One region of the Streptomyces sp. SCL15-4 genome, then DNA from elsewhere that is predicted to be linked to it. Evidence: riboswitches for the same ligand, from Rfam matches in the RefSeq annotation. Region 1 holds a riboswitch; each other region holds the start of a gene.
What was found. A riboswitch is a leader RNA that binds a small molecule or an ion and turns the genes downstream of it on or off. The one in region 1 is predicted to bind cobalamin.
Positions count from the first base shown of each region.

Region 2: another riboswitch for cobalamin. It lies ahead of SCK26_RS13035 (ribonucleoside-diphosphate reductase subunit alpha); the one in region 1 lies ahead of SCK26_RS18145 (HoxN/HupN/NixA family nickel/cobalt transporter).
Region 3: another riboswitch for cobalamin. It lies ahead of SCK26_RS36260 (iron ABC transporter permease); the one in region 1 lies ahead of SCK26_RS18145 (HoxN/HupN/NixA family nickel/cobalt transporter).
Region 4: another riboswitch for cobalamin. It lies ahead of SCK26_RS28680 (cobalamin biosynthesis protein); the one in region 1 lies ahead of SCK26_RS18145 (HoxN/HupN/NixA family nickel/cobalt transporter).

Region 1 covers NZ_JAOBTQ010000001.1:4,148,224-4,155,943, reverse strand. The annotation lists gene SCK26_RS18165 (DUF6445 family protein) at 170-856, opposite strand; gene SCK26_RS18160 (DUF4142 domain-containing protein) at 1,121-1,864, shown strand; gene SCK26_RS18155 (glycoside hydrolase family 13 protein) at 1,861-3,519, opposite strand; gene SCK26_RS18150 (ArsR/SmtB family transcription factor) at 3,599-3,949, opposite strand; cobalamin riboswitch at 4,028-4,213, shown strand; gene SCK26_RS18145 (HoxN/HupN/NixA family nickel/cobalt transporter) at 4,242-5,324, shown strand; gene SCK26_RS18140 (bile acid:sodium symporter family protein) at 5,221-6,300, opposite strand; gene SCK26_RS18135 (isocitrate lyase/PEP mutase family protein) at 6,484-7,335, opposite strand; gene SCK26_RS18130 (nucleoside hydrolase) at 7,720-7,720, opposite strand, start outside.
Region 2 covers NZ_JAOBTQ010000001.1:3,052,411-3,060,130, reverse strand. The annotation lists gene SCK26_RS13055 (cytochrome P450) at 1-764, shown strand, start outside; gene SCK26_RS13050 (GlxA family transcriptional regulator) at 787-1,749, opposite strand; gene SCK26_RS13045 (hypothetical protein) at 1,843-2,046, shown strand; gene SCK26_RS13040 (ribonucleotide-diphosphate reductase subunit beta) at 1,998-3,008, opposite strand; gene SCK26_RS13035 (ribonucleoside-diphosphate reductase subunit alpha) at 3,008-5,377, opposite strand; cobalamin riboswitch at 5,500-5,635, opposite strand; gene mctP (monocarboxylate uptake permease MctP) at 5,878-7,506, opposite strand; gene SCK26_RS13025 (DUF3311 domain-containing protein) at 7,503-7,720, opposite strand, start outside.
Region 3 covers NZ_JAOBTQ010000001.1:8,044,236-8,051,955, reverse strand. The annotation lists gene SCK26_RS36270 (ABC transporter substrate-binding protein) at 1-235, opposite strand, end outside; gene SCK26_RS36265 (ABC transporter ATP-binding protein) at 244-1,011, opposite strand; gene SCK26_RS36260 (iron ABC transporter permease) at 1,014-2,069, opposite strand; cobalamin riboswitch at 2,177-2,312, opposite strand; gene SCK26_RS36255 (DUF4232 domain-containing protein) at 2,373-3,035, opposite strand; gene SCK26_RS36250 (MaoC family dehydratase) at 3,050-3,550, opposite strand; gene SCK26_RS36245 (hypothetical protein) at 3,591-4,565, opposite strand; gene SCK26_RS36240 (alpha/beta hydrolase) at 4,922-5,773, opposite strand; gene SCK26_RS36235 (alpha/beta hydrolase) at 5,816-6,541, opposite strand; gene SCK26_RS36230 (alpha/beta fold hydrolase) at 6,717-7,592, opposite strand; gene SCK26_RS36225 (pyruvate dehydrogenase) at 7,637-7,720, opposite strand, start outside.
Region 4 covers NZ_JAOBTQ010000001.1:6,391,649-6,399,368, reverse strand. The annotation lists gene SCK26_RS28690 (inorganic phosphate transporter) at 1-974, shown strand, start outside; gene SCK26_RS28685 (hypothetical protein) at 1,009-1,236, shown strand; cobalamin riboswitch at 1,398-1,541, shown strand; gene SCK26_RS28680 (cobalamin biosynthesis protein) at 1,639-2,583, shown strand; gene SCK26_RS28675 (cobyric acid synthase) at 2,580-4,088, shown strand; gene cobN (cobaltochelatase subunit CobN) at 4,085-7,720, shown strand, end outside.

The sequences.
Region 1 (7,720 bases):
ACGAATGAAAGACAAGGGTGCCCGCGCGGACACGACTGTCTGCGGGCCCTCCGTGCGTGAGCCGTGGGCCGCGCGTGGCGTGTGCGAAGCGTAGGTCATGCCACTGACAACAGGCATACGGGTTCCGGTGGGCAGGGGCGGCTTTCGGACGCGCGGAGGGACGCGTCGCTCAGGCCATCCAGAAGAAGACCACGGTCATGCGTTTGTCCGGCAGGGTGCGGCCCGTGTAGGCGATCGCGCTGTGGACCAGGTTGGCGTGGTAGAGCAGCAGGCGGTTGTAGCGGTGGGGGACGCGGACGTCCTCCTCGAAGTGGTCCGCCGGGACGTAGCGGGTGCCGAGCGCCTCGACGAGGTTGGTGTGCGGGGCCCGGACGATGTTGCCGCCGAGCCGGCCGCCGGGCAGTGACTGGCGGTAGAAGGCGGTTCCGCACTCCTCGGGGGCGTCGGGGCCGAGATAGAGCACGGCCGCGTACCGGCACAGCGCGCGGGAGTCGGTGTGCGGGCGGGGCTCGCCCTCGCCCTCGCCGACCACCTGGACGCAGTTGTGATCGAGGGTGCCGCCGCCGGGCGCCCGCCGCACCCACAGCTCCTTCGCCCCGGTCGCCCGCTTCACCAGCCGTTCCACCCGGGCCAGTTCATCCGGTTCGAGGCCCGGCACCGCGCGCAGTCCCGGCCAGGTCTCGGAGGTGTACGGGTGGCCGCGGACCCAGTCGTCCTTGGCCAGGCACCGCTGCCGTACGGCGTCGACGTCGGGCAGGACGTCGTCCAGCACCCAGTAGTCGCGGCCCTCGGTGGGCTTGCGGTAGGGCAGGACGGGCAGCGCGGCGGGGGTGCGGGGGGAGGGCGGTGCGGGCATGCGGTGAATCTAGGCGCGCCCCTGGTCCGGTTTCTCCCGGGCGGAGGTCAACCTTCGGCCGCGCGGTGGTCAATCTTCGGCCAACGGCGCCCGGAGCAATCTTTACCCGTCACCGCTGAGAGCGACGGGCCGCGCGTCCGTACTGCTTGTGCGTACCGGACCCGCGCACCCCCGTGCGTCCGGACGTGGACGGAAAGACCCTCGGCAGGAGGCACGGTGCGCTTTTCGCGGAACGCGACGGGAACGCTGTTCGTGGGCGGTGCGATGGCCCTGACCCTCGCCGCGCTCGCCTATCCGGGCATGCTCGGCCTGAGCAAGGTCTCCAGTGCGCAGGACCGGGTCATCGCGAGCACGCAGTGGGGGCCGCTGACCGAGCAGGACCGGGACTTCGTGGTGAAGGTCCGGGCGGCCGGGCTGTGGGAGTACCCGGTCGGGCGGATCGGGCTGCGCAAGGGCGGCTCCAAGGCGGTGGTCACGGCGAGCCGGCACCTGGTCGACGGGCACGCGGCGCTCGACACCACCTGCCGGAAGATCGCCCCGATGCTGAACATCACGCTGCCCGACGAGGCCAGCCCTCAACAGCAGGGCTTCGTCCGCCAGTTGAACGGCGAGAGCGGCAGGCAGTTCGACACCGACTTCGCCAACATCCTGCGGATGACCCACGGCTCCATCTTCAACACGGTCGCGAAGATCCGCTCCACCACGAAGAACTCGCTGGTCCGGGCCCTCGCCGACCAGGCCAACGACACCGTGCTGGACCACATCAGCGTGATGGAGAAGACGGGTCTGGTCGACTTCGACCAGACCCTGTTCCAGCAGACCACCCCGCCGAAACTGCCCGACTCCGACCTGACCCCGCCGCCCCCGGCCGCCGGCCGGCCGGAGGTGGTCCTCACCCCGCCGCCGTCGGCCACCTCCACCCCGGTGGACATCGACGGCATCGCGGGCGGCGGCACCACGGGAGCCGGAGCCGGGGCCGGAACGAGCCCGGCCCCACCGGCCGGTTAGGCCAGCCACACGGTGGTGTCCGGTGGCAGCCCCCCGCCGCCCGGCAGCGGTGCACTGCTCAGACGGACCTCGCCGCCCGGCAGCGGCACCGGCTCGGTGCCCAGGTTGGTGACACTGCGCCAGGTCGCGCTGCGGCTGAAGTCCAGCACCCCGGCGGGCGCGTCCGGGGTCCAGGTCAGCGTCTCGCCGTCCAGCAGCTTGCGGCGCAGCCGCAGGGCCGTGCGGTACAGCTCCAGCGTGGAGCCCTCCACACCGGCCTGCGCCTCCACCGCGTACGCCGCGAAGGACGGCGGCTGCGGCAGCCAGCCGGCGCCGGGCCCGAAGCCGTACGAGGGCCCGGTCGTCGTCCACGGCAGCGGCACCCGGCAGCCGTCGCGGCCCTTGCGGGTATGGCCGGTCTGCTCCCAGATCGGGTCCTGGAGCACCTCCGCGGGCAGGTCGGCGACCTCGGGCAGGCCGAGTTCCTCGCCCTGGTACAGATACGCCGAGCCGGGCAGCGCCAGCATCAGCAGCGTCGCCGCCCGCGCCCGCCGCAGCCCGGCCGCCGGGTCGACCGCGGGCGCCGTGCCGTGGGTGAGCAGCCAGGCGTCCGGGTCGGTGCCGGGCGGCAGCACCAGCCGGGAGGCGTGCCGTACGACGTCGTGGTTGGACAGCACCCAGGTCGCGGGCGCCCCGGCGGCGCGGGCCGTGACCAGCGCGTCGGCGATGACCCCGCGCAGCTCCTCCGCGTCCCAGCCGGCCTCCAGGTACTCGAAGTTGAACGCCTGGCCGAGTTCGTCGGGACGGGCGTACAGCGCGCGCCGCTCGCCCGGCACCCAGGCCTCGGCGACGGCCATGCGCGGCGGCCGGTAGGCGTCGAAGATCTTGCGCCAGTCGCGGTAGATCTCGTGCACCTCGTCCCGGTCCCAGTACGGATGGCTGCCCGGCGGCAGGTGCCGCAAGGCGGCCTCGCCGGTCGTGCCGAGGGCGCCGAGGTCCCGCAGCGGTTCGTTGAGGTCCTTGGCCAGGCCGTGCGCGACGTCCACGCGGAAACCGTCCACGCCCCGGTCGGACCAGAACCGCAGCGTGGTGCGGAAGTCGGCGCGGACCTCCTCGTTGTCCCAGTTCAGGTCGGGCTGCTCGGGAGCGAACAGATGCAGGTACCACTCGCCGTCGGGCACCCGCCGCCAGGCGCTGCCGCCGAACACCGACTGCCAGTCGGTGGGCGGCAGTTCACCGCGCGCGCCGCGTCCCGCCCGGAAGACGTACCGCTCCCGGGCCGCCGAGCCGGGCCCGGCGCGCAGCGCCTCCTGGAACCAGGGGTGCAGATGGGAGGTGTGGTTGGGCACGAGGTCCACGACGACTTTCAGGCCCAGCCGGTGCGCCTCGGCGACCAGGGCGCCGAAGTCGTCCGAGGTGCCCAGGCGCTCGTCGACACCGCGCGGGTCGATGACGTCGTAGCCGCCGTCGGCGAGTTCGGAGGGGTAGAAGGGGCTCAGCCACAGGGCGTCGACGCCGAGCGCGGCGAGGTGGGTCAACCGCTCGGTCAGGCCCCGGAGGTCACCGAGGCCGTCGCCGTCGGCGTCGGCGAAGCTGCGCGGATAGACCTGGTAGATGACGGCCTGGCGCCACCAGTCGGGGTTCCTGGACGAGAGGTCCGGCGGCCGGTCTGCCATACGGGCTCCCAAGGGACGGACGACAGTAGGGAATCTGTATCTGTCCACATTGCCCGGAAGGGAACCTTTTCGGGGGCGCTCAGGCGGCGCAGTGCTCCAACAGGCCCCGTACGTCCTCGTCCACCACCCGATAGCGCACCACGCGCCCCTCTTTCTCCCCCGCCACGACCCCCGCCGCGCGCAGCAGCCGCAGGGCCTGGGAGACGGCCGGGTCGTTCATGCCCGTGGCGATCGCGAGGTCGGAGACGGCCAGCGGCCCGGTCCGGTGCAGCGCGAGCAGCAGGGCGAGCCGGTTGGCGTCGGCCAGCAGCGAGAAACGGTCGGCCCAGGTGCGCAGACGCCCCGCGTCGCCGATGGCGGCGATCGCCTCGCACACCCGGTGACCGTCGATGGTCCGACGATCGGCACGGTCGGCAGGCACGAGATGCATGGGCCCATCCTGGCAGGCGCCGATGTGATCTTGAATACCTGCCCGACTGCGCAGCTATGCAGGAAAGCGCGAGCCCCTCTACGGTGGGCGGGCCGTGGTGCTCGGGAAGTCGATGCAAGGTCGACGCGGCCCTCGCCACTGTGATCGGGGAGTTCCCGTTCCGTCCGGCACACCGCCGGGCCACTGGTCGCAGGACCGGGAAGGCAGGAACGGCGGACGTACGACCCGTAAGCCAGGAGACCGGCCACGGCAACTCACGAAGTGATCCACGAGGTGCTGGAGCGTGAACCCGATGGCCGATGCTGCTTCTTTCCGCTGGCGACGCGAGGACACCGTCAAGACGGCGGGGCTGCTGGTGGTGATCCTCGCCCTGCATGTCGTCGCGTTCGGGATTCTCTATCTGCTGGTCGCGCCCCGGCACTACAAGGTCGGGACCGAGGTGTTCGGTGTGGGGCTCGGGATCACCGCCTACACCCTCGGGATGCGGCACGCCTTCGACGCCGACCACATCGCGGCGATCGACAACACCACCCGCAAGCTGATGGCCGACGGCAAGCGGCCGGTGTCGGTGGGGTTCTGGTTCGCGCTCGGGCACTCCAGCGTGGTCGTGCTGCTGGCGCTGCTGATCGCGGGCGGCACCTCGCTGGCCGGGAAGGTGATGAACGAGGGTTCCGCCACCCACCAGGTGCTCGGGGTGCTCGGTACGACGATCTCCGGGTCGTTCCTCTATCTCATCGCCGCGCTGAACCTGATGGCCCTGGCGGGCATCCTCAAGGTCTTCCGGGCGATGCGGGCGGGAGCGTACGACGAGACGGAGCTGGAACGGCACCTGGACTCGCGCGGGTTCATGAACCGGCTGCTGGGCCGGCTGACCAGGTCCGTGTCCCGGCCGGGGCAGATGTACCCGCTGGGCTTCCTCTTCGGGCTCGGCTTCGACACGGCCACCGAGGTCACCCTGATGGTGATGGCCGGCTCGGGCGCGGCGGCCGGCCTGCCCTGGTACGCCATCCTGTGCCTGCCGCTGCTGTTCGCCGCCGGGATGAGCCTGTTCGACACCCTGGACGGCACGTTCATGAACTTCGCCTACCAGTGGGCGTTCGCCAACCCCGTCCGCAAGGTCTTCTACAACCTCGCCATCACCGGCCTGTCCATCGCCGTGGCCTTCTTCATCGGCACCATCGAACTGGTCGGCGTCCTGCACGAGAAGTTCCACCTCAGCGATCCGGTCACCGGCTGGGTGGCCGGCCTGGACCTGGGCAACGTCGGCTATCTCATCGTCGGCCTGTTCGTGGCGGTGTGGGCGGCGGCGCTGGGGTACTGGCGGCTGGCGCGGGTCGAAGAGCGCTGGTCGGTGCGGGCGGCGCCGTCCGACTGAGCCGGCGGGCGAGCGCGGCGCAGACCACCAGCTGGAGGGTGTGGTAGAGCATCAGCGGCAGGACGGTCATGGCGACCTCGTCCGCCGGGAACAGCACGGAGGCCATCGGCAGCCCGCTCGCCAGGCTCTTGGTCGCCCCGCAGAAGACCGCCGTCACCCGGTCCTCGCGGAGCAGCCGCAGCGCCCGCGCCGAGCGGTCGGCGAGCAGCAGGGCGAGCGCGAGCAGCACCGCCACGAGTGCGCCGAGCAGGAGGAGGCGGCCGGGGGACACCCGCTGCCAGATGCCGGTGGTCATGCCCTGGCTGAACGCCGCGTAGACGACGAGCAGGATCGAGCCCCGGTCGCAGCGCCCGATCACCTTGCGGTGCCGGCCGAGCCAGCCGGAGATCCAGCGCCGCACCGCCTGCCCGGCGAGGAACGGCAGCAGCAACTGGACGGCTATGTCGCCCAGTTGGCCGTACCCGACCGGAACGCCGCCGCCCTTGCCGCCGCCGATCAGCGCGACGGCCAGTACGGGGGTGAGCAGCACGCCCAGCACCGTGGAGAACGACGCGGAGCACAGTGCGGCGGCCACGTTGCCGCGGGCCAGGGAGGTGAGGGCGATGGAGGACTGGACCGTGGACGGCAGCACGGCCAGGAACAGCACGCCGGCGGTCAGCTCGGCGCCGAGCGCCGCGTCCGGCAGCAGCCGCGCCGCCAGCCCGAGCAGCGGGAAGGCCGCGAACGTCAGGGCCAGCACCGGCAGGTGCAGCCGCCAGTGGCGTACGCCGTCCAGCGCGGCCTGCGGGGAGAGCCGGGCGCCGTAGAGGAAGAACAGCAGGCCGATCGCCAGCTTGGTCAGCCACGAGACGGCCTCGGCCGCCGTGTCCTCGGCCGGGACGAGCGCGGCGATCCCGATCGCGCCGAACAGCGCGACGATGTACCAGTCGACACGGCGCGCCAGGCCGCGGACCGTTCCGGTGGACGTCTGAGACATGCGCTCCTGCCTTGGAAGCGGGTGGCATGGGACGGGGGCGGGCCCCGAGCCGGTCGTGGGTCCCGGTCGGTGGCGGGCCAAGGCGGTCGTGGACCAAGGCGGTGGCGGGGCCCGGACCGTGGCGGGTGCCGGGGTGGTGGGGACCGCGCGTGGTGGGTGCGCGGTCCCCTGGGGCGGGTCAGGTCATGCCGGGACGTGGACGTGGTGGCGGCTGATGTTCTTCTCCAGCAGGGCCAGGCACTCGGCGACCCCCACGCTGTCCGGGCCCGTCCGGGGCAGGCGGCCGTCGGCCTCCTTCAGGTCGGTCAGCGCCCGGTCGATGGCGGTCTGCGCCGCGAACAGGCACGGCGTGCTGTAGATGGCGACGTCGACGCCCAGCTCGGTCAGTTCGCTCAGGGACAGCCGCGGCGACTTGCCGCCGGCGATCTGGTTGAACAGCAGCGGCTTGTCCCCGATGACCCGCCGCACCTTGTGGATCCAGTCCACGCTGCGCACCCCGTCGACCAGCACCACGTCGGCGTCGGTCGCGGCGAGCGCCTTGGCGCGGCGCAGGATCTCGTCCTCCTCGGTGGCGTCGGTGCGGGCCACCACCACCAGGTCCCGGCGGGACCGCAGGACCATGTCCAGCTTCTCCAGGTACTCCTCCAGCGGCAGCACCTGCTTGCCGTCGACGTGGCCGCAGCGCCGGGGCCGCTTCTGGTCCTCCAGGATGACGCCGGAGGCGCCGACGGCCTCCAGGTTCTGTACGACGTGGCACGCGGTCTCCGGGTCCACGTAGCCGTCGTCGATGTCGACCAGCAGGTGCTGCGCGGGGAACGCCATGCGCAGGCGCTGGACGAAGGCGATGATGTCGGGCCAGGCGATGAAGCCGATGTCCGGCAGGCCGTAGTGGGACGCGGCGAAGCCGAAGCCCGAGACGAACATGCCGTCGTAGTGCCGGGCCGCCACGGACGCGGAGAACATGTCGAACACGCCGATGAGCGGCGTGGTCCCGTCCGCGTGGATGGCATCGCGTAGCCGGTTGGGGTGGCTCACGGTATCCTCCGGGGTCACTGGTTGCGTGGGCGTGGTGCCGCTGCGACCCTCTGCCCGCCAAAGCCGTTGGCCGCGCGGCGTGTTCCGCACCAGACCGGCCGGGTGCCCTTCCTCGGAGAGGCACCCGGTTTTTCGTTGTCCGGTCCGGTGGCCGCAGAGTAAAAAAGGTTTTGCCGAGTCACAACCATCCCTTTGCGGTTCCGGGCCGAAACGCGGCGCCGCGCCACCCCTGGTTCAGGGCCGTGAACGCACGCTCACCCATGTGACCGCCGGGGACGGGGCCGTACGGGCGGGCCGGACGATGACCTAAAAAGCCCTCCCCGCGGAATCCGGACCCCCTTTTTGTACGGGCCGAGGGCGGCCGTCCGGGGCGGGAGCGCTCCCT
Region 2 (7,720 bases), 1.1 Mb from region 1:
TGCCGTTCCCGGCCAACCGCGCATTCAACCGGGCGCTGGCCGATCTGCATCTGCTGGTGGACGAGATCGTCGCCGAGCGCCGGGCGTCCGGGCAAAGGCCGGACGATTTGCTGACGGCATTGCTGGAGGCGAAGGACGACAATGGCGACCCCATCGGGGAACAGGAGATCCACGACCAGGTCGTCGCGATACTCACGCCCGGCAGCGAAACAGTGGCCTCCACGATCATGTGGCTGCTCCAGGTCCTCGCCGAACACCCGGAACACGCGGAGAAGGTACGGACCGAGGTCGAATCCGTGACCGGTGGCCGACCGGTCGGATTCGAGCATGTCCGCTCCCTCACGCACACCAACAATGTCGTCGTCGAGGCCATGCGGCTGCGGCCCGCCGTGTGGATTCTGACGCGGCGCGCGGTGACCGACACCGCACTCGGCGGCTATCGCATTCCGGCCGGTGCCGACATCGTCTACAGCCCGTACGCGATCCAGCGCGACGGCCGCTCCTACGCCCGCCACCTCGACTTCGACCCCGACCGCTGGCTGCCCGAGCGGGCCGCGGACGTGCCCAAGTACGCCATGAGCCCGTTCAGCGTGGGCAACCGCAAGTGTCCCAGCGACCACTTCTCCATGGCCCAGCTGAGCCTGATCACCGCGGCCGTCTCGGCGAAGTACCGCTTCGAGCCGGCCGCCGGGTCGGACGACACCACGCGCGTGGGCATCACGCTCCGCCCGCACAACCTGCTGCTGCGCGCGAGGCCCTGGTAGGCCGCCCGGTGCCGGCGCGCGCTCAGGCGGCCTCGGGGCCCCGGAACGCGCGCCGGTAGGCGTTCGGCGTGACACCCAGCGCCCGGACGAACTGATGGCGCAGCGCGGCGGCCGTACCGAACCCGGTGCGCCAGGCGATCGCGTCCATCGTCTCGTCCGTGCCCTCCAGCAACTCCTGGGCGAGCAGGACGCGTTGGCGCAGAATCCAGCGGTAGGGCGTGGTCCCCGTCTCCTGCCGGAAGCGCCGGGCGAAGGTGCGCGGCGCCATGTGGGCGCGGGCGGCGAGCTGTTCCACCGTGACCTCCTGGTCGAGGTGGGCCTCCATCCAGGCCAGCACCTCCCCGACCGTGTCGACCGGGGCCTTCGGCAGGGGCCGCTCGATGAACTGGGCCTGCCCGCCGTCCCGGTGCGGCGGCACCACCATCCGGCGGGCCAGCTTGTTGGCCACCTCCGGGCCCTGTTCCTTGCGCACCAGGTGCAGACAGGCGTCGATCCCGGCGGCGGTGCCGGCGGAGGTGATCACCGGGTCCTCGTCCACGTACAGCACGTCCGGCTCGACCCTGATCCCGGGATAGCGCCGGGCGAGCTGTTCGGCGTGGTGCCAGTGCACCGCGCACCGCCGGCCGTCCAGCAGACCCGCCGCGGCCAGCACGAACACCCCGGAGCAGACGCTGAGCACCCGGGTGCCCCGGTCGACCGCCCGGCGCAGCGCCGCGAGCAGCTCCTCCGGGTAGGCGCGTGCCGCGAAGCCCTCGCCGGCGGGTACGGCGATCAGGTCGGCCTCCTCCAGCCGTTCCAGGCCGTACGGCGTGGACACCGCGAACCCGCAAGGGGTGTCCAGGCCGGGGCCCTCCGCCGACGCGACGGCGAAGTCGTACACCGGCAGCCCGTCATCGCTGCGGTCGATGCCGAACACCTCGCACACGAGACCCAGTTCGAAGGGATGCACCCCGTTCAGCAGCACGGCGACCACGTTCTTCAGCATGCCGCCAGTCTGCACCGGCGGTGGCAGGAATTCGAGGGTCTACGGCCGTCCTGCCACTGCCGGTCAGGGGCGACCGGTACGACAGTGGTGTCCATGAACGGAAACCAGATCGAAGGCGTGATCGGACTCGGACTGACCCTCGGGATCCTGGTCCTGCTGGCCCTCCCGTCCCTGCTCGGGTTCCTGCGCGACAGGCGCGTCGACCGGCAGGTCAGGGAGGGCGGCAGGGACCGCGGAGCGGAGAGGGATCAGAAGTCCTCGTCGAGGTCGACGGTGCCCTCGACGGCGACCTGGTAGGCGGAGGGACGGCGTTCGAAGAAGTTGGTGAGTTCCTGGACGCCTTGGAGTTCCATGAAGGAGAAGGGGTTCTCGGAGCCGTAGACGGGGGCGAAGCCGAGGCGGGTGAGGCGCTGGTCGGCGACGCACTCGAGGTACTGGCGCATGGAGTCGGTGTTCATGCCGGGCAGGCCGTCGCCGCACAGGTCGCGGGCGAACTGGAGTTCGGCGGTGACGGCTTCCTCGAGCATGTCGGTGACCTGTTGCCGGAGCTGGTCGTCGAAGAGGTCGGGTTCTTCCTTGCGGACGGTGTCGACGACGTCGAAGGCGAAGCTCATGTGCATGGTCTCGTCGCGGAAGACCCAGTTGGTGCCGGTGGCGAGGCCGTGCAGGAGGCCGCGGCTGCGGAACCAGTAGACGTAGGCGAAGGCGCCGTAGAAGAAGAGTCCTTCGATGCAGGCGGCGAAGCAGATGAGGTTGAGCAGGAAGCGGCGCCGGTCGGCCTTGCTTTCCAGCCGGTCGATCTTTTCCACCTCGTCGATCCACTTGAAGCAGAACTCGGCCTTCTCGCGGATGGAGGGGATGTTCTCCACGGCGGCGAAGGCGGCGGCGCGGTCGTCGGGATCGGGGAGGTAGGTGTCCAGGAGGGTCAGGTAGAACTGGACGTGGACGGCCTCCTCGAACAGCTGACGGCTCAGATAGAGGCGTGCTTCGGGGGAGTTGATGTGTTTGTAGAGGGTGAGGACGAGGTTGTTGGCGACGATGGAGTCGCCGGTGGCGAAGAAGGCGACGAGGCGGCCGATGAGGTGGTGTTCCTCGGGGGTGAGCTTGGCGAGGTCCGCGACGTCGGAGTGGAGGTCGACCTCCTCGACGGTCCAGGTGTTCTTGATGGCGTCCCGGTAGCGCTCGTAGAAGTCGGGGTAGCGCATGGGGCGGAGAGTCAGCTCGAAGCCGGGGTCGAGCAGGCGGGTGTTGCGGGTCATTACTGGCAGGCCTCGCAGGACTCGGGGTTTTCCAGGGAACAGGCGACCGCTTCGGGGTCCGCGGCGGCCTGTGCGGGGAGGGTGGGCTGCGCCTGGGCGGCGCGGGCGATGCGTGTCGCGGGGCGCGAACGCAGGTAGTACGTGGTCTTCAGGCCCGACTTCCAGGCGTAGGCGTACATCGAGCTGAGCTTGCCGATGGTCGGCGTCTCCAGGAACAGGTTCAGCGACTGGGCCTGGTCGAGGTAGGGAGTGCGGGCGGCGGCCATGTCGATCAGGCCGCGCTGCGGGATCTCCCAGGCGGTGCGGTACAGGGCGCGGATCTCGTCGGGGATCCACTGGAAGTCCTGGACGGAGCCGTTGGCCTCGCGCAGGGCCTCGCGGGTGCGGGCGTCCCAGACGCCGAGGTCCTTCAGATCCCGCACCAGGTAGGAGTTGACCTGGAGGAACTCGCCGGACAGCGTCTCGCGCTTGAACAGGTTGGACACCTGCGGCTCGATGCACTCGTACACACCGGCGATCGAGGCGATGGTGGCCGTCGGCGCGATCGCCAGCAGCAGCGAGTTCCGCATGCCCGTCCTCGCGATGCGCTCACGAAGGGCGTCCCAGCGCTCGGGCCAGGTGAACTCGGTGTCGTAGTGGTCGGGGTGGAGGACGCCCTGGGCCGTGCGGGTCTTCTGCCAGGCGGGCAGCGGGCCGTTGCGTTCGGCGAGGTCGGCGGACGTCTCGTACGCGGCGAGCATGATCCGCTCGGCGATCCGCGTGGACAGCGCCTTGGCCTCGGCGGAGTCGAAGGGCAGCCGCAGCTTGAAGAAGACGTCCTGGAGACCCATCGCGCCGAGGCCGACCGGCCGCCACTTCGCGTTCGAGCGCCCTGCCTGCTCGGTGGGGTAGAAGTTGATGTCCACGACGCGGTCGAGGAAGGTCACGGCGGTGCGGACGGTGGCGTCCAGGCGGTCCCAGTCGATGCCGCCGTCGCGGACGAAGGCGCCGAGGTTGACGGAGCCGAGGTTGCAGACGGCCGTCTCGCCGTCGTTGGTGACTTCGAGGATCTCGGTGCAGAGGTTGGAGGAGTGGATGACGCTGCCGGGCTCGGCGGTCTGGTTGGCGGTGCGGTTGGCGGCGTCCTTGAAGGTCATCCAGCCGTTGCCGGTCTGGGCCAGGGTGCGCATCATCCGCCCGTACAGCTCGCGGGCGGGGAGGGTCTTCTTGGCGAGGCCGGCGGCTTCGGCCTTGCGGTAGGCGGTGTCGAAGTCGGTGCCCCACAGGTCGACGAGTTCGGGGACGTCGGCGGGGGAGAACAGGGACCACTGGGCGTCGGCGTTGACCCGGCGCATGAATTCGTCGGGGATCCAGTGGGCCAGGTTGAGGTTGTGGGTGCGGCGGGCGTCCTCGCCGGTGTTGTCGCGCAGTTCGAGGAATTCCTCGATGTCGGAGTGCCAGGTCTCCAGGTAGACGGCGGCGGCGCCCTTGCGCCGGCCGCCCTGGTTCACCGCGGCGACCGAGGCGTCCAGGGTCTTCAGGAACGGCACGATCCCGTTGGAGTGCCCGTTCGTCCCCCGGATCAGCGAACCCCGCGAGCGGACCCGGGAGTACGACAGCCCGATGCCGCCGGCGTGCTTCGACAGCCGGGCCACCTGGTGGTAGCGGTCGTAGATGGAGTCCAGCTCGTCCAGGGGCGAGTCCAGCAGATAGCAGGACGACATCTGGGGGTGACGGGTGCCGGAGTTGAACAGGGTGGGGGAGGAGGGCAGGTAGTCCAGGCGGCTCATCAGGCCGTAGAGCGAGGCGACCTCGTCCACGGAGCGGACCGTGTCGTCCTCGGCCAGGCCGCTGGCCACGCGCAGCATGAAGTGCTGGGGCGTCTCGATGACCTTGCGGGTGATCGGGTGACGCAGCAGATAACGGCTGTGCAGGGTGCGCAGGCCGAAGTAGCCGAAGCGGTCGTCGGCGCCCTCCGCCACGGCCGATTCCACCAGCGCGTCCAGCCGCTCGGCGTGGATGCGGACGAACGCGGCGGTGCGGTCGGCGACCAGGCCCTCGCGGTGGCCGACCGCGATCGACCCGGTGAAGGAGGTCACGTCCTGGGAGGCGGCCTCGGCCCGGATCGCGAGGGTGAGGAGCCGGGCGGCCAGCCTGGAGTAGGCGGGGTCCTCGGCGATCAGGCCGGCGGCGGCCTCCGTGGCCAGCTCGCGCAGTTCCGCCTCGTCGGCCCGCGCGGACCGGCCGCGCAGCGCGGCGGCGGCGACCCGCCCGGGGTCGGCGTCGGGCAGGTCGGCCGTCAGCTCGGACAAGGTCCGCAGCAGCGCGGCACCGGGACCGTCGGTCTCCGGTCCGCTGACCGGAGCCGGGTCTGCTGGCGCGATGGTCACGTGGGGGTCTCCCTCGCTCGGCACGGAGCCTGGCGGAGGGCAGCGGTGACCACGAGCGCGCACGGCGTCGCGTCCGCCGGCCCATTCCACGAGGCCCGGACGTCGGAACGCACCCGGACCGGACGGCCGGGTGGGCTGCCGGCAGGTCCTCGGACTGAACAGGCGCGCGGACACGCAAGTACACCGTTGCGGGACAGTTCCGGATTCGCACCGGATTCCCCTGCGACGACAGCGAGCACGAGCATACATCTAGTGCCGGGCTGCCTCATCACCCCCAGATGTTGTGTCGCCCCCGCTCCGGTGCGTCAACGCGCGGCCGGGGAGCGTGATGCCGGGGCGGCGGCGGGAGCGGTTGCGGGCGCCCGCCGGGGCCGGCGCGGGCGGCGCGACGGCGTGCCGGCCGGAGCGGGACACGGCGCCGGATCCGCCGGGCGGGTACGGCGACGGGCCGCCGGTGAGTGTGCTTCCGGCGGCCCGTCGCGCGGGGTGGACCCGGTGCCTCAGTGGCCGGCGCCGGCCGTGGCGGGCGGCAGCTCCACCTGGACTCCCGGGTCGCCGGAGTCCGCCGTGTAGTCCTCCGGCCTGGTCTCGTCGATGCCGTCCGGGGCCTTCACGGCCTTCAGGACGAACGTCAGGACCACGGTGACCAGGACGTTCAGCACGAACGCCGTCAGACCGATGTAGCCGATCTCACCGATGCCGGGGATCTCCTTCGCGGAGCCGCCGAAGTGCTTCTGCGTCGGCGAGGCCACCCCGTACGCCGCGACCGTGCCGTAGACCATGCCGACCGCCCAGCCGGCCAGCAGCGCCCAGCGGTGGAACCAGCGGGTGAACAGGCCGCCGACCAGCGCCGGGAACGTCTGGAGGATCCAGATGCCGCCCAGCAGCTGGAAGTTGATGGCGACGGTCTTGTCCATCGTGAGCACGAAGGCCAGGGCGCCGACCTTCACCAGCAGGGAGACCAGCTTGGAGACCTTGGTCTCCTCCGCGGCCGTCGCGTTCGGCTTGATGAAGTCCTTGTAGATGTTGCGGGTGAAGAGGTTGGCCGCCGCGATGGACATGATCGCCGCCGGGACCAGCGCCCCGATGCCGATCGCCGCGAACGCGATGCCCGTGAACCAGTCCGGGAACATGTCCTCGAACAGCTGCGGGATGGCCAGCTGGCCGTTGGAGACCTTCACTCCGGCCGCGATCGCCATGAAGCCCAGCAGCGCCAGCAGTCCCAGCATCAGGGAGTACAGCGGCAGGATCGTGGTGTTGCGGCGAATCACCTCACGGCTCCTGGACGACAGGGTCGCGGTGATCGAGTGCGGGTACATGAACAGCGCGAGCGCCGAGCCGAGCGCCAGCGTGGCGTACGTCCACTGGCCCGCCTCCGGCGGCGTCACCGCTCCGCGCGGCTTGCCGGTGGCCGGGTTGAGCTGGCCGAACGCATGGCCCGCCTTGGCGAAGATGTCGTCGAACCCGCCCAGCTTGATCGGGATGTAGATGATCGCCACCACGATGACGATGTAGATCAGCGTGTCCTTGACGAACGCGATCAGCGCGGGGGCGCGCAGGCCGGAGGAGTAGGTGTAGGCCGCCAGCACACCGAAGGCGATGAGCAGCGGCAGGTCCTTCACGAACCAGTTGGTGTTCTCGCCGCCGCCGACGCCCATCACGTCCAGCACCGCCTGGATGCCGACCAGCTGGAGCGCGATGTACGGCATCGTCGCCAGGATGCCGGTCACCGCCACCGCCAGCGACAGCCCCTTCGAGCCGAACCGGCCGCGCACGAAGTCGGAGGTGGTGACGTACCCGTGGCGGTGCGAGACCGACCACAGGCGGGGCAGGAAGGTGAAGATCATCGGGTACACGAGGATCGTGTACGGCACCGCGAAGAAGCCGGACGCGCCCGCCGCGTAGATCGCCGCCGGCACGGCGACGAAGGTGTACGCCGTGTACAGGTCACCGCCGAGCAGGAACCAGGTGATCCAGGTACCGAACGACCGTCCGCCCAGGCCCCATTCGTCCAGGGAGTGCTCGTTCTCGGCCCTGCGCCAGCGCGCGGCCAGGAAGCCCATGACCGTGACGGCCAGGAAGAAGAAGATGAAGACGCCGAGCGCGACTCCGTTGACACCGTCCTTCACTTCGCCGCACCCCCGTTCGCTTCCTTGCGGGCGCGCTGGTCACGCTGCCAGAGCTTGTACGCCAGCATGGTGAGCGCGGTGGAGATCAGCACCCAGAGCATCTGGTACCAGTAGAAGAACGGCACCCCGATGAGCGTGGGGTCGGTCTTGGCGTACGAGCCGACCCACAGCATCGCCACGAAGGGCGCGACGAGACACAGGGCGATGACCACCC
Region 3 (7,720 bases), 3.9 Mb from region 1:
GCATGGCGAAGCCGGCCATGCGGTCTTCCAGGCCCAGGGCGAACATCAGCTCCGTGATGCCGACGTCGTTGGTGACGACCCGCTCGGGGACCTTGTCGTACGTCACCCGGCGGCCGCAGTTGGTGAGGGTCACCGACGGCGGGTGTTCCGCGTCCCGTGACGGCTCCACCGTGGCGCCGCATCCGGTGGCGGTCGCGGCGAGGCAGAGAGCGGTGGCGAGGAGTCGCTTGCGCATGGCGTCCTTCAGGTGGCGGGCGGTAGCAGGTCGAACAGGAGCTGGACGGCGTCCGTCCCGGGGTGCCGGACGGCGTGGGCCCGGACACCGAACACCTCGGCCAGCAGAGCCGGCCGGAGGACGTCGTGAGGCGGTCCGGAGGCGACGATCCGGCCGCCGTCGAGGACGTACAGGACGTCGCAATGAGCCGCCGCCAGGTTGAGGTCGTGCAGGGCGGCCAGCACGGTCAGGCCGCTGTCGCGGACCAGGGACAGGACTTCCAACTGGTGCGCGATGTCCAGGTGGTTGGTGGGTTCGTCGAGGATCAGGATCCGGGGTTGCTGGGCGAGGGCGCGCGCGATGAGGACGCGTTGTTTCTCGCCGCCGGACAAGCCGGGGAAGCCGCGGTCGGCGAGATGGGCGACGCCGGTGCGTTCCATGGCCCGGGTGAGGATCTCCCGGTCCGAGGCGGCCGTGCGGCCCCGGTGCGGCAGCCGGCCCATGGCGACCACCTCGGTGACGGTGAAGTCGAACTCGGCCGAGTACTCCTGCGGCAGCGCGGCCAGCGCCCGGGCGGCGGCCCGTGGGTCCATGGCGTACAGGTCGTCGCCGTCCAGCCGTACCGCTCCCCCGGACGGCCGCAGCGCCCGGTACAGAGAGCGCAGCAGGGTCGACTTGCCGCTGCCGTTGGGGCCGACGAGCCCGACGAACGCCCCGCTGCCCACGGTGAGGTCGATGTGCTCGACCAGGCGGGTTCCGGCGGCCTCGATCGTGACGTCGTCGATGTCGAGTCGCATGCTCAGCGGCCTCCGAACGCGTAGCCGCCCCGCCGCATCAGCAGCAGGAACGCGGGAACGCCGACGACCGCGGTGATCACTCCGACCGGCAGCTCGGCCGGGGCGAACAGCAGCCGGGACAGTACGTCGGCCCACACCAGCAGCACGGCCCCCGCGAGCGGCGCGACGGCCAGCACCCGCCGGTGGTCGGCGCCGACCAGCATCCGTGCCACGTGCGGCACCATGAGCCCGACGAATCCGATGGCCCCGCTGACCGCCACCACCGTCCCGGTCACGGCCGCGGTGACGAGGAACAGCTCCCGGCGCAGCCGGGCCGGTACGGCGCCGAGCGCGGCCGCGGTCTCGTCGCCCATGGCGAGCGCGTTGAGCGACTCGGCCCGCCGGCGCAGCCAGGCCCAGCCGGCCGCCACGGTGATCGCGGCGAGCGGCACCTGCGCCCAGGTGGCACCGCCCAGGCTGCCCAGCAGCCACATCATCGCCGACCTGGCGGCCTCGCCCCGGGCCGCGCCGAACACCATGACCGTGGTGACGGCCTCGAAGCCGTACGCCAGCGCCGTACCGGTGAGGATCAGCCGCAGCGGCGTCAGGCCCCGCGGTGAGCGGGCCACCGCGTATACGAGCGCCATGGCCGCGAGTGCGGAGACGAAGGCCGAGGCGGACAGCGCCCACACCCCGAGTCCGGCGAACGCGCCGAGGAGGATCACGGCGTTGGCGCCCACCGCCGCGCCCGAGGAGACGCCGAGGACGAAGGGGTCGGCCAGCGCGTTGCGCACCAGTGCCTGCACGGCCACGCCGACGGTCGCGAGGCCCGCTCCGGCCACGGCGCCGAGCAGCACCCGCGGCAGCCGGATCTCCCAGACGATGGTGTAAGCGGCCGCGTCGCTCGCGCGCACGCCACCGCCGGTGAGCCCGGCCCACAGGAAGCGCGCCGCCTCCGCCCAGCCGACGTCGGCCGCACCGAGCTTGACACCGCCCACGAGGGACAACAGCAGCACCAGCGCCAGGGACAGGCTGAGCGGCGGCACGGGTATGCGGCTGGGAGCCGTACTTCGGCGCACGGGTGGGCCGTCCTTCACACGGGCCGCCGGCTGGACGTCGAGCAGGAGCAGCCCGCGCGGCCGTACCCGGCCGGGCGATCCCCTCTCGCAGTCCACGGCGAGCAGTCAACGGGTCGGTACGCCCCCGCAGGCGATCGGGCTCGCACGGCGACCGGTGGATCCGGTGCCGTGCACACCGTTGCGGGTCAGCGCCGGACTCTCACCGGACTTCCCCCACGGGAGGCAAGGGCAGCCTAACAAACGGTCCCCGGCGGCTCTTTCGGCCCCCGGGTCCGCCGTCTCGTGCCGCTGTGTGTCCCCGGGTCAGGCGCCCTCGCCCGGTCGCAGAGGGCTCACCCGGGGCACGGACGCCTTGCCCGTGTCGGAGACCTCGCCGCCCGTCCAGCGGACCGGGATCGGGGCCGTCTCGTCGGGCGGCGTGACGAGGACGGTCGCCGGTGTCACGGTGGTGACGCCGGTGCTCGCCGGACGGGCGTACGTCATCGCCGACCAGGCGCCGGCTCCGGGGGCCGGCGTCACGGTCCGCCTCTTCTCGCCGGTGGCCCGCTCGGGGTCCGGGGTGACCGCCTCGCCCGCGCCGTCGACGAACGCCACGCCGGGGAAGCCGGACACCGTGCAGGTGCCGCGGGAGACGTTGGTCAGGACGATGGCGAAGTCCGCCTGCCCGGCGCCGGGATGGTCGGCCCCGATGGACGCCCTCAGGTCGGCGGTGTGGCAGCGGCCTGTCGTCGCCGGTGCGGCGGACCCTGGTGACGCGGTGCCGTCGCCGGGCGACGGTGTCGGTGCGGCGTCACGGGCGCCGGACGGGCCGTTGCCGGAAGGTGCCGGGCCGGCGGTCCTCGCCGGTGCCGAGGGGCCGGGCCCGCTCGGGCCGTCCTGCGCGGTGCCGTCCGTGCTCCGGTCCGTGCAGCCGGCCAGTACGGCGCAGCCGAGGAGCACGCCGGGAAGGAGGATGCGGCGCGTCATGTCTCTTCCCGGGGTCACCGGCGCCGCAGCAGGTACTTGTGCTGACCGGACAGCACGAGTTCGCCGCGCTGGTTGTGGACGGTGGCGGACGTGGTCACCACTCCGTCGTCGCCCCGGGGCTCCAGGGCGGTGATGGTGAGGGCCGGGTAGAGGGTGTCCCCGGAGTGCACTTCGGCCAGGAAGGCGCAGGAGAGTTCGAGGAAGCTGACGAACACCTCGCCGATGAAGTGCGGGAACAGGGTGGCGCCGGGGGCGGTGAAGGCGAGGACCTGCAGGCCGTGCACCACCGGCGCCGAGTGGCCGTGTCTGCGTGCCCATTCGGCGTCGTAGTGCACCGGGTGGTTGTCCGCGGAGACGGTCTGGAAGGCGGCGGCGTGGGCGTCCGTCAGGGTGCGGCTGGGCGCCCGGAAGACCTCGCCGACGCGCAGGTCCTCGAACGTCCTGGCCGGCACCACGTGGAAGGCGTCGGGATCGAACGCCGCCGGTGCCGCCGGGGTGGTGTGGGGCTGTGTCATCGGAGTTTCCTCTCGTGGGGGCGGGGTGGCGTCGGCCGGCCTATCGGCGCGGGGCGACGGGGGCGGCCAGGAGGTTGGGGTCGTCGTCGGTGAAGTAGGCGCCGCTGGCGATGTAGGCGGTGGTGCCCCGTACGGCGAGCGAAGTCGGGTTCTCCAGTCCGTCGGCGCCGGTGAGCACCACCCGGTGCCGGCCGCCGGGCCGGACCAGGGCGATCTCGTTGTCCGCGTTGATCGCGGCGAGGAGGGTGTCGCCGTGGCCGGTGAACGCGAAGTCGTCGATGCCGGCCAGGCCGGTCGCCCGGGTCTCGACGCGGCCGGCCGTCCCCTGCCGGGTGACCGGGAAGCGGAGCACGGTGCCCCGGTCCAGGTTGGACACCCAGACCGCGCCGTGGTGGACCTTGATGCCGTTGGCTCCGAGGAATCCCGCGGCGGCCAGTTCGGGTGCGGCGGCCCAGCGGGTGGGCGTGCCTCCGGTGACGGGCACCCGCCAGACGGTGCCGAGGACCGAGTCGGCGACGTACAGCCGGTGTTCGTGGCGGTCGAGGGCCAGGCCGTTGGGCAGGCCGTCGGCCGGGAGTGCGGCGATGCGCTGCGGGGTGCCGCCGGGGCGCAGGCGCCACAGGCCGGTCAGATCGCTGCTTCCGGTGGCGTACAGGAAGTACAGCGTTCCGTCGTGGGCGCGGACGATACCGCCGAGGAAGGGTGAGGTGAGGGCGGGGGTGGTGGAGCCGGCCGGCGGTTCGGGCAGGGTGGCCAGGACGCGGACCGTGCCGTCGGGGCTGATACGGGCGATCCGGCGGCTGTAGGCGAAGGTGACGACGGCGCTGCCACCGGGTTCCAGGGTGATGTTCTCCGGTCGCTGTCCGGTGGTGATGTCCAGGTGGGCCACGACGCGCACGTCCGGCCGGGTGCCGGCGGTCGCCGTGGTCGCGGGGCCGGCGGCCGTCACGGCGAGGGCTGCCGCCACGGCGGAGGCCAGGAGACCGGTGCGCGTCCTTGCGAGGAATGGGGGCATGGGATCTGCCTTCTGCATCAGGTGATGTGCGGGTGGTGTGCCGGGTTCGGCCGGCGGACCTCTGTCGCGGCTCGCCGGTGCCGGAGCAGGCCGGTCGGAGGTCGTCGGGTCGTCGGACTCGTCCGGGGCCGCCGGTCAGGGGCCTGTCTGATGAAGCCCGCGCACGGCGTGGGGACCTCGGGCGCTCCGCCCGGAGAACGCGGTCGGAGAGGTCCTCTCCGGCCGTCGGCCTCGCCGCACGGCGCCAGGCGTCGTCCTCGGGCACACGGCGGGCCTCCTGGCCGACGGAGGACGTCGTGGCGCAGGACGTCGGGCGTGCCGGACGTCCTGCGCGTCGTGGACTCCGCCGGCCGCGGTCAGTGTCCGGGGCGAACGGAGCGGGCGGCGCTCAGGATCAGGTCGGTCACGGGCCCGGGGTCGCTCACGGACACCGCGTGCGGAGCGCGGACGGCGACGGTGCGGGCGCGGGCACGCTCGGCCATCCAGCGCTCGGCGGCCGGCGGGATGTTGCGGTCCTCGGTCGCCACGAGGTACCAGCTGGGGATCGTCTTCCACGCGGCGGCGGTGGCGGGTTCCCGGAGCGCGGCGAGGGCGATCGGCCGCTGTCCCGCGGCCATGACCTGGGCGGTTCGGACGGGGACGCCGGCCGCGAACTGCCGGCGGAACAGGTCCTTTTTGATGACCAGTTCCTCGCCCTGTCCGCCGCCGGGCAGCGGGTAGTACTGGGTGACGGTGGCCTGTCCCAGGGTGCTCCCGGGGAATCTGTCGGTGAGCTGGAGCGCGCTCTCCCCGACCTCGGGTACGAAGGCGGCGACGTAGACGAGCGCCTTGACGTGCGGGGCGTCGGCCGCGGCCTGGCTGATGACCGCTCCGCCGTAGGAGTGGCCCACCAGCACGACCGGACCGGTGACGCTGTCGAGGACACTGCGGATGTAGGCGGCGTCGCTCGCCAGTCCGCGCAGCGGCAGGGCCGGCGCCAGCACGCGGTGGCCGCGCCGCTGGAGGCGCTCGACGACTCCGCTCCAGCTGGAGGCGTCGGCGAACGCGCCGTGGATCAGGACCACGGTGGGTGTGTCCGGGCGCGCGTGCGGTCTGCCCGTGTCATGGGCCGTCGCCGGCGCGGAGTACGCGGCGCCCGCGGTGCCCAGCGCGGCGGCGCCGGCCAGGAGGGACGCGGTCACGGTACGGCGTGAGATCGGTGCGTTCATGGGTGGCTCTCTGTGAAAGGGGCGGGCTCGGCAGCCGGTGTCTCAGGCGGAGGTGGCCCGGACGGCTTCCTCGATCAGGTCGACGACGCGCTCGGGGTGGGAGAGCATCACCAGGTGGGAGGAGTCGACCTCGACGGTGGTCATGCCGGCCCGCTGGTAGCCGTAGCGCTCCACGTCCGGGTTGATGGTGTGGTCGGACGAGGCGACCAGGCCCCAGGAGGGCTTGGTCCGCCAGGCGGCGGCCGGTGCCGCGTCGGCGAACGCCTGGGCGGCGAGGGGGCGTTGGGAGACGGCGAGGACCTCGGCGAGGCGGACGTCGACGTCGGCGGCGAAGATGGCCGGGAACCGGTCGGGCCGGACCGACACGTCGGTGCCGTTCTCGGTCGAGCCCTCGATGGGGAAGGGCGTGTAGACGAGGGCGGCGGCGAGGTCGGAGTCCGGGAAGCGGCCCTGGAGTTCGCCGAGGCTCTCGCCCTTCTCCAGGGCGTAACCCGCGAGGTAGACCAGTGCCTCGACGTTGTCCTCGGTCCCGGCGACCGTGATGACGGCGCCGCCGTAGGAGTGGCCCACCAGGACGACGGGGCCGGGTATCTGGCGGACGATCGAGGCGACGTAGGCGGCGTCACCGATCAGGCTGCGGTTGGGGACGGCCGGGGCGACCACGTCCAGACCGCGGGCGAGGAGCCGGGGGATCACCTGGGCGTAGCTGGAGGCGTCGGCGAACGCGCCGTGGACGAGGACGACGGTCGGCTTGGGGGAACGGGACATGGGAGTGCTCTCTTTCGCAAGGCGTGGGCGGGGTGCGGGACGGCCTGCCGGCCGGGGCGGATCGCGGTGAGCGGGATGCCGCCGGTATGTGAGCGACCTTAGAGTCGGCGGGCGAGGTGTGTTTGTCCGTCAGTGCCCTGCTTGTGGTCTGTGCGTGCTCGCGGGCGGTGCACGGTCAGCCGCTCCAGTCGGCGAGGAAGTCCAGGAGTTCGCGGTTGACGACGTCCGGTCGCTCCTCCTGGCACAGGTGTCCGCACCGGGCGATGGGCACTCCGCGGACGTCGCGGGCCATGCCCCTCCACACGTCGAGGACGTCGTAGGCCTGTCCGACGGCGCTGAAGTCCTCGCCCCACAGAGTCAGCACGGGGCAGTCGATGAGCGTGTCCGCGTCCTCCTGGTCCTGGGCGACGTCCTGGGGTGCCGCGCGGTAGTCCATGCAGGACCCGCGTACGGCACCGGGCTGCTGGTAGGCGCGCACATAGACCGCGATCTCTTCGGGTGTGAGCATGTCCGGGTCGTACGACCAGCCGCGGTAGAAGTGGGTGAGCCAGGTCTCCTCACGGCCGGTGATGAGCGCCTCGGGCAGGTCGGGCACGCCGAGGAAGGTGAAGAACCAGTAGCCCTGCCGGGCGAGGCGCACGTCGTAGGTCTCGGCGATGATCCGGGTGGGGATGTTGTCCATGGCCACGAACCGGTCGATGCGCTCGGGGTGGTCCTTGGCGAACCGGGTGCCGACGCGGGCTCCGCGGTCGTGGCCGACCAGCGCGATCCGCTGGTGCCCGAGGTGGTCCGCCAGTGCGACGATGTCGCGCGCCATGGTCCGCTTGTCGTAGCCGGAGGCGGGTTTGTCCGTGTCGCCGTAGCCGCGCAGATCCGGTGCGACGACGGTGAACCGCTCCGCCAGCACGGGTATCTGCTTGCGCCAGCCGTACCAGGTCTCGGGGAAGCCGTGCAGCAGGTAGACCGGCGGTCCCTGGCCCGCGCTCACCCAGTGCTGCTTGATCCCGTTGAGTACGGCGGTGTGGTGCGTGACACCTGTCGGGTCCGACATGGCGAGGTCCCTTCGGATCGGTGGGGAAGGGTTACGGCGTCCGCTCACGGGCGCGGGACGTTGCGGAGGTTCGCCCGGGCCAGGTCGACCATGCGTCCGACGCCTCCGGTGAGGACGGTGCGGGTCGC
Region 4 (7,720 bases), 2.2 Mb from region 1:
CCTCGCACGCCCTGATGGGCGGCCTGGTCGGCGCCACCGTCGCCTCCGCCGGCTTCGACGCCGTCCACGGCGGCGTCCTGGTCACCAAGGTGCTGCTGCCGGCCGTCGCCGCGCCGGTCGTGGCGGGCCTCGCCTCGTTCCTGGCCACCCGGCTCTCCTACGGCGTCGGCGGCACCGCCGGCACCGAGGCGAGCCGCAAGGGCTACCGCGCCGGCCAGATCGCCTCCGCCGGCCTGGTCTCCCTCGCGCACGGCACCAACGACGCCCAGAAGACGATGGGCATCATCACCCTGGCCCTGATCGCGGGCGGCTCCCTCGCCCCCGGCTCCAACCCTCCCACCTGGGTGATCCTCTCCGCCGGCCTGGCCATCGCGCTCGGCACCTACATCGGCGGCTGGCGCATCATCCGCACCATGGGCAAGGGCCTGACCGACCTGGAGCCGCGCCAGGGCTTCGCCGCCCAGACCGGCGCCGCGACCGCCATCCTGGCCTCCTCCCACCTCGGCTTCTCCCTGTCCACCACCCACGTCGTCTCCGGCTCGGTGATGGGCGCGGGCCTCGGCCGCAAGGGCGGCGTGGTCCGCTGGTCCACCGCGACCCGCATGGCCGTCGCCTGGGTGCTCACCCTGCCGGCCGCCGCGCTGGTCGGCGCGGGCGCCGAGTCCGTCACCGACCTCGGTGACTGGGGCACCGCCGCCGTCGCCGTCTTCCTGGTCGCCGCGAGCGCCGCGATCTGGAAGATCTCCCGCCGCGAGGTCGTCGACCACACCAACGTGGTCGAGGAGACCGGCGAGCCGGCCGGTGTCGTCACCGCCGCCATCGCCGCGGTGACCCCGCCGCCCGCCGGTCAGATCACCGACGGCCTGACGGTCCCGGTCGGCGGAGAACTGACGACGGCGAACCTGACCGCCACGATCCCCGCCCCGGCCACCGAGCCGGCCCCCGCCGCCGTTCCGCCGGCCGCCACGGTCTGACCCCGCCCGCACGGTTACTGAAGGAAGCATCCCCATGAAGATCGACTGGGCGGCCCTCGGCTCCGTTCTGGGCACCAGCGTGGTGTTCACGGTGGGCCTGGTGGCCCTGTTCACCCTCGGCATCAACGGCCTGTCCCGCCGCGAGCGGGCCGCGGCCCAGGGCGGCTCCGCCGCGCTCGCCGTCACCGGCGCCTACGCCTGCTTCGCGGCCTGCGCGGCGGCCGTGGCCTACGGCATCTACCTGATCGTGGGCAAGGGCTGACCGCCCGTCCCCGATCCCCGCGACCCGCCCCGCCGACCGGCCCGTCCGCCGGAGCCGGCGGGGCGGACGCATGCCGGAGCGGTCCCGTCGGGCCCGCCCGGCGCCCCGGCGATGTGGGCCTCAGCACAGTCGGGCATCCCAGGTCAAAGGCAAGTTGACGGCCCTTCCGGGCACGTGGTGGACTGCCCAGGCCATGTACGGCGGCAGAAGAGGAAGCCGGTGCGAATCCGGCGCGGTCCCGCCACTGTCACCGGGGAAGAACTCCCCGGGAGCCAGGAACTCTCGCCGCCGGAATCCGTCGAACCAGGGCGTGGACACCCTGAGTGAGGACATGAATCGCCATGCTCGGCTGCCGTATGACCCATACCGGGAACGCCCCTGTGCCCACGGCCGGCTGAGCCGATGGGTGCCGATCGCACATACGCGTACGGCGCCGCCGCCGGCGTCCTCGGCGACCTGCTCCTCGGCGATCCCCGCCGCGGGCACCCGGTCGCCGCGTTCGGCCGCGCGGCCACGGCCGTGGAAGGCGCCTTGTGGCACGACCACCGCGGCTGGGGCGCCCTGCACACCGCCGTGTGCGCCGGTGGCGCCGTCGCGCTGGGCGCGCTGGCCACCCGCGCCGTACGCCCCTGCCGTACCGCCTCCGTCGCGCTGACCGCCGCCGCCACCTGGGCCGTCATCGGCGGCACCACGCTCGGCCGCGAGGCCCGCACCGTCGGACGCGCCCTGGCGGCGGGAGACGTCGACGCCGCCCGCGCCCGGCTGCCGCATCTCTGCGGCCGCGACCCGCAGGCGCTGGACGCCGACGGGATCGCCCGGGCCGTCGTCGAGTCGGTCGCCGAGAACACCTCCGACGCCGTGGTCGGCGCCCTGGTCTGGGGAGCCGTGGCCGGGGTGCCGGGACTGCTCGGGTTCCGGGCCGTCAACACCCTGGACGCCATGGTGGGCCACAAGTCGCCCCGCCACCGCCGCTACGGCTGGGCCTCCGCCCGCCTCGACGACGTCGCCGGCTGGCCGGGCGCCCGGCTGACCGCCGTCCTCGCCGCCGTCGCCGGACCCGACCCGCGCGGCGCCCTGCGCACCTGGAAGGCCGACGCGGGCAGGCACCCGAGCCCCAACGCCGGTCCCGTGGAGGCCGCCTTCGCGGGCGCCCTCGGCGTGCGCCTGGGCGGAACGCTCTCCTACGGCGGCCGGGTCGAGCACCGGCCCGTGCTCAACGGCGGCACCGGACGCGCGGTCCGGGTCACCGACATCGACCGGGCCGTACGGCTCTCCCGCCGCGTCGGCCTGCTCGCCCTCGGCACCACGCTCGCCGCACGCGCACTGGTGAAAGGACGTGGGAAGTGAACGGTGGCCTCCTCGTGGCCGGCACCACCTCGGACGCCGGCAAGAGCGTCGTGACGGCCGGGATCTGCCGGTGGCTGGTCCGCCAGGGCGTGAAGGTGGCGCCGTTCAAGGCGCAGAACATGTCCCTGAACTCGTTCGTGACCCGGGAGGGCGCGGAGATCGGCCGGGCCCAGGCCATGCAGGCCCAGGCCTGCCGGATCGAGCCGACCGCGCTGATGAACCCGGTGCTGCTCAAGCCCGGCGGCGAGCAGATCAGCCAGGTCGTGCTGCTCGGCAAGCCGGTGGGCGAGCTGAGCGCGCGCGGCTACCACGGCGGACGCCAGCAGCGGCTGCTGGGCACCGTGCTGGACTGCCTGGCCGAACTGCGGGGCACGTATGACGCGGTGATCTGCGAGGGGGCGGGCAGCCCGGCCGAGATCAACCTGCGGCGGACCGACATCGTCAACATGGGCATCGCGCGCGGCGCGCGGCTGCCGGTGCTGGTGGTCGGCGACATCGACCGCGGGGGCGTCTTCGCGTCCTTCTTCGGCACGCTCGCCCTGCTCTCGAGCGAGGACCAGGAACTCGTCGCCGGTTTCCTGGTGAACAAGTTCCGCGGCGATGTCGGCCTGCTGGAGCCCGGCCTGGACATGCTGCGCGGCCTCACCGGACGGCGGACGTACGGCGTGCTGCCCTTCCGGCACGGACTCGGCATCGACGAGGAGGACGGACTGCGCGTCTCCCTGCGCGGCACCGTCCGCGAGTCCGCCGTCACTCCCCCGGTCGGCGCGGACGTGCTCCGGGTCGCCGTGTGCGCGATCCCGCTGATGTCCAACTTCACCGACGTGGACGCGCTGGCGGCCGAACCGGGCGTCGTCGTGCGGTTCGTGGACCGGCCCGAGGAACTGGCCGACGCCGACCTCGTGGTGGTCCCCGGCACCCGCGGCACCGTGCGGGCGCTCCAGTGGCTGCGAGAACGCGGGCTGGCGGACGCACTCCTGCGCCGGGCCGCCGAGCACCGCCCCGTCCTCGGCATCTGCGGCGGCTTCCAGATCCTCGGCACGCACATCGAGGACGAGGTCGAGAGCCGCCAGGGCCACGTCGACGGGCTCGGGCTCCTGCCCGTGCGCGTGCGGTTCGCCCGCGAGAAGACCCTCACCCGGCCCGGCGGGCAGGCCCTCGGCGAGCGCGTCGACGGCTACGAGATCCACCACGGCGTGGCCACGGTCGAGGGCGGCGAACCCTTCCTCGACGGCTGCCGCGTCGGCCAGACCTGGGGCACCCACTGGCACGGCTCACTGGAGTCGGACGGCTTCCGGCGGGCCTTCCTGCGCGAGGTGGCCGCCGCCGCGGGCCGCCGCTTCGTACCCGCGCCGGACACCTCCTTCGCCGCGCTGCGCGAGGAGCAGCTCGACCGGCTCGGCGACCTGATCGAACAGCACGCGGACACGGACGCGCTGTGGCGGCTCATCGAGTCCGGCGCGCCGCAAGGACTGCCTTTCATCCCACCGGGAGCGCCCGCATGAGCACAGTGTTGTTGTTGTCGACCGCCGACACGGATCTGCTGGCGGCCCGGGCCTCCGGCGCCGGTTACCGTATCGGCAATCCGACCCGGGTCGACGTCGCCGAGGAGCTGCCGGCCCTGATCGAGGGCGCGGACCTGGCCGTCGTACGGCTGCTGGGCGGCAAGCGGGCCTGGGAGGACGGGCTGGCCGTGCTGAAGGCGTCCGGCGTCCCGACCGTCCTGCTGGGCGGCGAGGCCGTACCGGACGCCGAGCTGATGGCCGAGTCCTCGGTGCCCGCCGGTGTGGTCGCGGAGGCGCTGAAATACCTGGTCGAGGGCGGCCCGGCGAACCTGCTGGAGCTGTCCCGGTTCCTGTCGGACACCGTGCTGCTGACCGGTGAGGGCTTCGAAGAGCCGCACCGCATGCCCGAGTTCGGCGTGCACGGCGCCTACGAGACCCGGGAGGACCGCCCCACGGTGGGCGTGTTGTTCTACCGGGCCCACGAACTCAGCGGCAACACCGCCTTCGTGGACACCCTGTGCGAGGCCGTCGAGGCGGCCGGCGCCAACGCCCTGCCCGTGTACTGCGGTTCGCTGCGCGACGCGGACCCCGCGCTGTACGAGCTGCTGGGCCGGGCCGACGCGCTGGTGGCCACCGTCCTCGCGGCCGGCGGCACGCACGCCTCGCAGGCCTCCGCCGGCGGCGACGAGGAGTCGTGGGACATCGGCGCGCTCGCCGACCTGAACGTCCCCGTCCTGCAAGGTCTGTGCCTCACCTCCTCGCGCGCCGCGTGGGAGGAGTCCGACGCCGCCCTGTCCCCCATGGACGCGGCGATGCAGGTCGCCATCCCGGAGTTCGACGGCCGGCTGATCACCGTCCCGTTCTCCTTCAAGGAGCAGGGCCCCGACGAGGTCCCGGTGTACGCCGCCGACCCCGAGCGGGCCGCCCGGGTCGCCGGCATCGCCGTCCGGCACGCCCGGCTGAGGCACAAGCCGAACGCCGAGAAGAAGGTCGCGCTCGTCTTCACCGCCTACCCGACCAAGCACTCCCGGGTCGGCAACGCGGTCGGCCTGGACACTCCCGCGTCCGCCGTCCGGGTGCTCGACGCGCTCCGCGACGCCGGGTACGCGCTGACCGAATACCCCTCCGGCGGCGACGAGCTGATCCACCGGCTCATCGAGGCCGGCGGCCACGACGTGGAGTGGCTGACCGAGGAACAGCTGGCCTCCGCGCCCGCGCGGGTGCCGCTGGCCGACTACCGGGCGTGGTTCGAGAAGCTGGACCCGCGGCTGCGGGACGCGATGACCGAGGCGTGGGGCGAGCCGCCGGGCGGCCTCTACGTGGACGGCGACGACATCGTGCTGGCCTGTCTGCAGTACGGGAACGTCGTCGTCATGATCCAGCCGCCGCGCGGCTTCGGCGAGAACCCGATCGCGATCTACCACGACCCCGACATGCCGCCCTCGCACCACTACATGGCGGCCTACCGCTGGCTGGAGAACAGCTTCGGCGCCGACGCGATCGTGCACATGGGCAAGCACGGCACGATGGAGTGGCTGCCGGGCAAGGGCCTCGGGCTGTCCCGCGGCTGCGCCCCGGACGCCGTCCTCGGCGAACTGCCGCTGATCTACCCGTTCATCGTGAACGACCCCGGCGAGGGCACCCAGGCCAAGCGGCGCGGGCACGCCACCGTGGTCGACCACCTGGTGCCGCCGATGGCCCGCGCGGACACCTACGGCGACCTCGCCAAGCTGGAACAGCTCCTCGACGAGTACGCGCTGGTCAGCGACCTGGACCCGGCGAAGGCCCCGGCCGTCCGCGCGCAGATCTGGACGCTGGTCAAGGCGGCGGAGCTGCACCACGACCTGCACGTGGACGAGCAGCCGGAGGACGACGCGTTCGACGAGTTCGTCATGCACATCGACGGCTACCTGTGCGAGATCAAGGACGTGCAGATCCGTGACGGCCTGCACATCCTGGGCGGCGGACCGGTCGGCGAACCGCGCGTGAACCTCGTGCTGGCGGTGCTGCGCGCCTCGCAGGTGTGGGGCGGGCAGGCCAACGCCCTGCCCGGTCTGCGGGCCTCGCTGGCGGCCCATTTCGGGCTGGAGGAGAAGGAACTGCTGGCCGAGCCGGGCGCCCCGGTCAAGGTGCCGGCGGAGCTGACGGACCTGGTGGAGGGCCCGGCCCGGTCGGCCGCCGACGCCATCGACCTGCTGGAGCAACTGTGCCGGCGGATCGCGGAGGGCATGGAGGCCCGGGCGTGGGACCGTACGGTGGTCCCGGCCGTCCTGCGGGGCGTGCTCGGCGCCGAACTGCCGGGCGCCGTCGCCGTGGTGGAGTTCGCGTGCGACGAGGTCGTACCGCGGCTGGCGCGGACCACCGACGAGATCGGGCACATCCTGCGGGCCCTGGACGGCGGTTACGTCCCGGCGGGCCCGTCCGGGTCGCCGACGCGCGGCCTGGTGAACGTCCTGCCGACGGGCCGCAACTTCTACTCGGTCGACCCCAAGGCCATCCCGTCACGGCTGAGCTGGGAGGTCGGGCAGTCGCTGGCGGACTCGCTGGTGCAGCGGTATCTGAGCGACACCGGCGCGTACCCGAAGTCCGTGGGCCTCACCGTGTGGGGCACGTCCGCGATGCGCACCCAGGGCGACGACATCGCCGAGATCCTGGCGCTGCTGGGCTGCCGCCCGGTGTGGGACGAGGCCTCGCGCCGGGTGACCGGCTTCGAGGTGGTCCCCCTGGCGGAGCTGGGACGGCCCCGCATCGACGTCACGGTCCGCATCTCCGGGTTCTTCCGGGACGCGTTCCCGCACGTGGTCGGGCTGATCGACGACGCGGTCCGGGCGGTGGCGGAGCTCGAGGAGCCTGCCGAGGCCAACTACGTGCGGGCGCACGTGGACGAGGACACCGCCGGGCACGGCGACCGGCGCCGCGCCACGGCCCGTGTCTTCGGCTCCAAGCCGGGCGCGTACGGCGCGGGCCTGCTGCCGCTGATCGACGCCCGCAACTGGCGCAGCGACGCGGACCTGGCCGAGGTGTACGCGGTGTGGGGCGGCTACGCCTACGGGCGCGGGCTCGACGGCCGGGCGGCGCGCGGGGACATGGAGACGGCGTTCCGGCGGATCGCGGTGGCGGCGAAGAACGTCGACACACGTGAGCACGACCTGGTCGACGCCGACGACTACTTCCAGTACCACGGCGGCATGGTCGCCATGGTCCGGCACCTGACGGGCTCCAGCCCCGAGGCGTACGTGGGTGATTCGGCCGTGCCGGACCAGGTGAAGACCCGCACGCTGGGCGAGGAGACGCACCGGGTCTTCCGCGCGCGGGTGGTCAATCCCCGGTGGATGGCGGCCATGCGCCGGCACGGCTACAAGGGCGCCTTCGAGATGGCGGCGACCGTGGACTACCTGTTCGGCTACGACGCCACGGCGGGCGTGGTGGACGACTGGATGTACGAGAAGCTCAGCGCGGAATACGTCTTCGACCCGGAGAACCGGGAGTTCATGAAGAAGTCCAACCCGTGGGCGCTGCGCGGCATCACCGAGCGGCTGCTGGAGGCGGCGGACCGTGGTCTGTGGGCGGAGCCGGACGCGGACACGCTGGAGCGGCTGCGCGCCACCTACCTGGAGCTCGAAGGCGACTTG